Regions from separate parts of the Luteimonas sp. Soil_C_5 genome, predicted to be linked through region 1. Evidence: predicted binding sites of a transcription regulator. Region 1 holds the regulator's gene; the other holds the start of a gene.
What was found. Region 1 encodes FliA, which starts transcription of late flagellar genes. Its sites were predicted from a motif close to TAAAGTTTNNCNNNCNNNGGCCGATAA; they were not measured.
Positions count from the first base shown of each region.

Region 1 (3,401 bases):
TGCCGATAAGCCGATTGTCCCGGAGCACGCATTCCGGAATCACGACCATGCCGTCGCCTGAGCGCCTGCCGATGTCCGCCACCCCATTCCAGCCTGTCCGCACCCTCGCCGTCACCGGTGGCAAGGGCGGCGTGGGCAAGACCAACGTCTCGGCCAACCTGTCGGTCGCGCTGTCGGGCATGGGCCAGCGCACGCTGCTGCTGGACGCCGACCTGGGCCTGGCCAATGTGGACGTGCTGCTGGGCCTGTCGCCGCAGCGCACGCTGGCCGACCTGGTCGCCGGCCGCTGCTCGCTCGACGAAGTGATCATCGAAGGACCCGGCGGCGTGCTGGTGGTCCCGGCGGCGTCCGGCCGCCGGCACATGGCCGAACTGCGTCCGGCCGAACATGCCGGTCTGGTCAACGTCTTCAACGACCTGCAGCGTGAGCTCGACCTGCTGGTCGTCGATACCGCCGCCGGCATCACCGATTCGGTGCTGACCTTCTGCCAGGCCGCACAGGACGCGATCGTCGTGGTCTGCGACGAACCCGCCTCGATCACCGACGCCTACGCACTGATCAAGGTGCTGGCGCGCGAGCGCGGCGTGGACCGCGTGCAGGTGGTGGCCAACATGGTCCGCAGCCCGCAGGAAGGCCGCAATCTGCACGAGAAGCTTTCGCGCGTGTGCGAGCGCTTCATCGGCGACGTGTCGCTGAACTACCTCGGCGCGGTGCCGCAGTGCGACTGGCTGCGCATGGCCGTGCAGCGCCAGCAGGCCGTGGTGCTGGCCTATCCCGGCAGTCCGTCCGCGCGTGCGCTGATCGAGATCGCCCGTCGCATCTCGCGCTGGCAGGCGCCGACCGCGCCGCGCGGCCACGTCGAGTTCTTCGTCGAGCGCATGCTGCGCCAGGGAGCGACCGCATGAACCTCGCCGCTCGCCAGTACCAGGCGGTGCAACGCACGGCCACGGTCGATCCGCTGGTCCAGCACGCCGAACTGGTCCGCCGCATCGCCCATCACCTGGCCGCGCGACTGCCGGCCAGCGTCGAGATCGACGATCTGGTGCAGGCCGGCATGATCGGCCTGTTCGAGGCCTCGCGCAGCTACGACGCCGAACAGGGCGCGTCGTTCGAGACCTATGCCTCGATCCGCATCCGCGGCTCGATGATCGACGAGATCCGCCGTGGCGACTGGGTGCCGCGCTCCGTGCACCGGCGCGCCCGCGAAGCCGCTGCCGCGATCCGCGAGATCGAACAGAGCACCGGCCGCGCCGCCAGCGCGCACGAGGTCGCAGCGAAACTCGACCTGCCGCTGGGCGAATACCAGCGCCTGCTGGAAGACGCCGCGCGCGGCCAGGTGCTGAGTCTGGATTCGCACATCGAAGACCACGGCGAGGTCGAGCCGGTCAACCGTCGCGGCGGCCCGACGCCGCAGGAAGCGCTGGTGCGCGGCGAGTTCGGTCGCGAGCTGATGGGCGCGATCGGCCACCTGCCCGAGCGCGAGCAGCTGGTGCTGTCGCTGTACTACGAGCAGGAACTGAATCTGAAGGAGATCGGCGCGGTGCTCGGCGTCAGCGAATCGCGCGTCTGCCAGATCCATGGCCAGGCCGTGGTCCGCCTGCGCGGCCGCCTCACCGCTTTCGAACTTGCGGACACCGGCTTCGGTGCCGACGACTGACCTCCGGGGCCCGTGCCCCACCCCGTATCGCAGCACGCTTTTTTCGAGGAACACGTTTTGAACAAGAACATCCGCATCCTGATCGTCGACGATTTCTCGACGATGCGCCGGATCGTCAAGAACCTGCTGTCCGATCTGGGCTTCAACAACACGGTCGAGGCGGAAGACGGCCACAGTGCGCTGGCCGTGCTGCGCCAGGATGCGGTGGAGCTGGTGGTGACCGACTGGAACATGCCCGGCATGACCGGCATCGAGCTGCTGCGCGAGATCCGCGCCGATCCCAGGTTCCGCGCGTTGCCGGTGCTGATGGTGACCGCCGAAGCCAAGCGCGAGCAGATCATCGAGGCCGCGCAGAACGGCGTGAACGGCTACATCATCAAGCCGTTCACCGCGCAGACCCTGGAAGAGAAGCTCGGCAAGATCTTCGAGCGCCTGGGGACCGCGGCATGACGACGCCCGACATCGAACGCACCCGTCTGGCCAACCTGCTGCACGACGCGCTGGAAGCGCTGGAGCGCGGCGACGAGGACGGCTGGCGCCGGCAGGTCGACGCGCTGGCCAATGCGCGCGCGCGCACCCTGGTCACCGGCCTCGGCCGGCTCGCCCGCGAACTGTCGCAGGCGCTGGACACCCTGCCGCCCACGCCCGCCGAAGGCAGCGGTCTGGATGATGCCTGCGCGCGTCTGGACCACGTGGTCGAGATGACCGAACAGGCCACACACCGCACGCTGGACCTGATCGACGAAAGCCGCGCGCTCGTCGCCCGGCTCAAGGAAGGTCCGCTCGACGAGACCCAGATCGCCACCGTCGAATCGCTGCGCGAGAACCTGCGCGAGATGGCGCTGGCGCAGAGCCACCAGGACCTCGGCGGCCAGATCATCCGCCGCGTCGCCGGCATCGTCCGCGGCGTGCACGAGGGCTTCGGTGCCCTCGGTCTGCCGCCGAAGGAAGACAACCAGCGCGGCAACGGACCGTCGGTTTCCGGCCTCGACCGCAACACGGTCGGCCAGAGCGACGCGGACGATCTGCTGTCGCATCTGGGGCTCTGAAGATCTCACCACGCGGTTGGAACAGACCGCGCCGCGTCCCCTCGCGCGCGCGGCAGGAACGGGAATGCTGATGTCGAAACACGAACGCCTGATCACGCCGCTGCGCGCGCACGCCTGTGCTGCCGGACGGGCGGACGTGTGCACCGGCGGCGCTGCGATCGCCCGGTCCACCGGCGCGGGTCGACGCTGATGCAGTCGCCCGACATCGTTGCCGACTTCGTCCTCGAAGCCCGCGAACTGCTCGACGACCTCGGCGGCCAGCTGGTCGGTCTGGAACAGACGCCCGACGACCGCGAGCGTCTCAACGCGGTCTTCCGCGCATTCCACACGCTCAAGGGCGGCGCCGGCTTCCTCGGCGCGACGCCGCTGGTCGAGCTGTGCCACGCGGCCGAGGAAACCCTGGGCATGGTGCGTGCCGGCCAGACCGCGCTGCTGCCGCGCCATTTCGACGCCGCGCAGCAGTCGCTGGACTGGCTGCAGGCGATGGTCGACGCGATCGAGACCGACGACACCGTGCCGAGCGCGCCGGCCGAACTGATCGCGGGCTTCGCGCCTGCCGATGCGCCTGCAGCGGCGCCGGTGCGTGCAGCCGCGCCCGTGGTCGCTGCTGCCGGCGACGACATGATTTCCGACGACGAATTCGAAGCCCTGCTCGACCAGTTGCATGGTGACGGGGTGCCGGGCACGCAGGCGAC
Region 1 covers NZ_JBDGKA010000001.1:587,007-590,407, forward strand. Annotated here, with positions in the region: gene flhF (flagellar biosynthesis GTPase FlhF) at 1-61, shown strand, start outside; gene AC3A5K_RS02925 (P-loop NTPase) at 48-905, shown strand; gene AC3A5K_RS02930 (RNA polymerase sigma factor FliA) at 902-1,657, shown strand; gene AC3A5K_RS02935 (chemotaxis response regulator CheY) at 1,715-2,107, shown strand; gene AC3A5K_RS02940 (protein phosphatase CheZ) at 2,104-2,706, shown strand; gene AC3A5K_RS02945 (chemotaxis protein CheA) at 2,896-3,401, shown strand, end outside.

Region 2 (3,401 bases), on a different contig from region 1:
CCAAGAAGAAGGGAGTCGTTCGCAGTCGAGACCCATAACGCTCGCCGAGCAAGGTGCAGCCGCGGACATTGGTGTTGGGAATTCTTTGAATATCCAGGATGGCGAGGGAAATCACGCTATCTCGGTCATGCAGGCAGCGCTATCAGCGCTGCCCGAGAATTCTGTGTTGCTGGACAACAAGAAGTCAGGCATTAGTCGACTATCCCCGCTAATGCAGGTCGCCCCTACAGCAGTTATGGCTAACGAAGTAAATGGCGAAAGGTTCATGAAAGTCGTAATCGATGGGCCGCTAAAGCTGGCCAAGGATGGCAATGGCTATCGTGGCTGGAGCCACGACGGCAGGCAGATCACGGAGCAGGCTCGTCTTTTTGATGGTGACCTGAGCCAAGTGGTCAATGCCGGCGCCTTGTTCAACGTCGCCTCCTTCGCGTTGGCGCAGAAGCACCTCGCGGATATCAGCGCCAAGCTAGATGAAATTAAGTTGGGTGTGGACAGGATTGCATCATTCCAAAAGCGCGAGCGAGAGGCCGAGATCTCCTCAGCGATTGACTACCTGCAGCAGATTTCCTCGCCTATTCTTCAGGGCGAGTTGCGTGCGGCGTTGGAGCAGAAGCTCGAGGATGCGGAATCCAACCTGCTAAAGGTGCAAAATCACCTCAGATCGGACCTGAGTGCGGTAAGCGGTGGCATCCAGAATGCTAGGGATGACGGCAAATTCGGCATGAGTTCGTTCCGAGAGAAGCTTACAGGGCTGCAAAGCGACTTCTACGAGCTATCCCATCAATGGAAACTCTGTCTTGCCGCACGAATGATGGCCTGTCGTCTGCTGTGCAACTTCCAAGGTGTTCAGGCGACCGTCCGTCACCGGGAAGCCGTCATCCGCGCGGATCTGGAGCATATGCTTGGCAGCGCCGGCATGATCGCGCAGATCGAGATAGCCATTGAAGGTCATCTGGCCCGGTTTTCCTCCTCCCTCGGCGACAGCCGCATTGAACTGCAGGCCAACCGCGAGCTGGTCCAAATTGCTCGTCAGGCCACTCTTCCTTCTCTTCGGACTGAGACGCTACAACTTGCCAGCAGCTTCGACGCGATGATGCTCGACAACATGCAACCAGTCGAGTTGCTGGTAGCGCTGAGGAATGGCGAAATCTGCGAGGCTGCTGTTCTCTGACTGCCTTCAAGCGAACTTGGTGAGGTTGCCAGGTTCACTCATCGGGTTACAAATCAGACACAGTCCGCCAGCGCCGAATACTGCATCGGCCGCTAAACTGCGCGACCCGTTTCCGCATTCGACAAAGGATCCCGCCATGACCTCCATCACCACGCCGTCCGGCCTGCGGTACGAAGACACCGTCGTCGGCACGGGCAAGGAAGCGCAGCCCGGCCGCAACGTGACCGTGCACTACACGGGCTGGTTGTACGAGAACGGCGAGCAGGGCGCGAAGTTCGATTCGAGCAAGGATCGCGACGAGCCCTTCATCTTTCCGCTGGGCGGCGGCATGGTCATCAAAGGCTGGGACGAGGGCGTGCAGGGCATGAAGGAAGGCGGCCAGCGTACGCTGATCATCCCGGCCAACCTGGGTTACGGCGCACGCGGCGCCGGTGGCGTCATTCCGCCCAACGCGACGCTGAAGTTCGACGTCGAGCTGCTGGGCGCCTGACACCGGCGCCATATGCAAAGGGGACGCACGGTGCTGGATCGAATCCACCGTGCCGGGTCCCCGTCCTTGAACGTCTTCCCCCCGGATCGCGGGCGATAGATAACCGAAGCCCACCCGTGCCAGGCGCCCGGCCTTGAGCCATCACGGCTGCAATGGCGGCCTGATCGACCACACCTGGCCGGGCAGGCCAGGCCGTAGGGCCCGGGTGGCTGCTTGGGCGTGCAGCCCCCGGCGCGCGGACGCGGGTTCAAGTTAACCGCCGCGCAGCCGCTGATATCAGGCTGTCACCGTCGATTCGGGCGGTGGCGGCCCTGCCTGTCCCGCCATCCAATTGCGCACGTCGTCCGTGTCTCCATCGGCCGCGGTGGGTGTGCGGGCCGTCCGTCCACGTCCTGATCCGGACTTCGAACGCCTGATGATCGCCACGCTTCTCGTCGGCATGCTGTGTGTCTACCTGTTGAGCTTCACGGCGATGTTCCTGCTCATCAGCAGGCGCCTGGGGGCCGAGAAGATGGGCACGGATGCGTTCGCCGTGGGCAACCTCACCCTCGGCGCGGCGTACGTGCTGCAGCTGCTGGAAGGGCCGGCGGGCTTGAGCTGGATGAGCGTGGTCAATCACGCGCTCACGCTCTGCGCGCTGCTGGCGTACAGCGTCGGCGGTCTGCGCTTCTTCGGTCGGCCGTTTCCGTTGCGCTGGCCGCTGGCGGCGCTTGGACTGGGCTACGCGGCTGCACAGGTTCTGGTGGAGTGGGTCTGGGGGCCCGTGGCGCGCTACGCGATGCTCTCCGCGGCTTGCGCACTCTGGTTCGCGGCCATGGTGGTCGTGCTGCTGGCGGGGCTGCGCACGTTCGCCCGCGATTTTCGCGGCGAGGCGCTGCTGTTCGCCGCGCTGATCGCCGGCATCGGTGTGTTGAACGTGCTCAAGCTGGCCAGGCTGCTGGCCGGTGGCCTGGCGGCGCTGAACATGGAAGGCCAGTTCCAGGTGGTCTTCTACGTCTACATGTGCTCGCTGGCGACCATCATTCCGCCGTTCATCGTCTGGCTGGTGCTGCGTCGCCTGACCGACCAGCTGCGCGACATGGCCGCGCGTGATCCATTGACGCAGTTGCTCAACCGCCGCGGTTTGACCGAGGCGCTGGACGCGCGTCTGCGGCGTCCGAACGCCGGCGCCCGCCTGTTGCTGATCGACGTCGACCACTTCAAGGACATCAACGACCGGCACGGTCACCAGGCCGGCGACGCGGTGCTGTGCGCGCTTGGCGATGTCCTGCGCAGCGCCGTGCGCACGGGCGATCTGGTGTGCCGGATGGGCGGTGAGGAATTCGCCGCCGTCTGCCCGGGCGCTGACGATGCCACCGCACTGCAGGTGGCCGAGCGCATCCGCGCCGCCGTGGCATCGACCGTCCTGCTGCAGGCGCCGGATGGCGAGGCGGTGCACTGCACCGTCACCGTGGGCATCTCCGGGTGCTTCGACGACGTCGCGTCGCGGGCGAAGGCGATGCAGGCGGCGGACGCGGCGCTGTATCGCGGCAAGCACGCGGGACGCAACCGGGTGGCGCAAGAGCACGCGATTCCAAGCGCTTGAGGTGCCGGCCTCACGGCGTGCGGGCGCGCGTTGCTGCGTACCGAAATCGCTGCACGCAGTGGCCCGGCAGCGTCCGGCTCCGGATGCACGTCGTCGCGTCGATCGATGTTCGCCAGCGCCACGCCATCCGCGCATCGCCGAGGCGACGTGTTGCG
Region 2 covers NZ_JBDGKA010000002.1:719,478-722,878, reverse strand. Annotated here, with positions in the region: gene AC3A5K_RS07775 (YaaW family protein) at 1-1,171, shown strand, start outside; gene AC3A5K_RS07770 (FKBP-type peptidyl-prolyl cis-trans isomerase) at 1,308-1,661, shown strand; gene AC3A5K_RS07765 (GGDEF domain-containing protein) at 2,077-3,246, shown strand.
Region 2: a site for FliA is predicted at 1,909-1,935, ahead of AC3A5K_RS07765 (GGDEF domain-containing protein). Genes of this name have one in related genera too.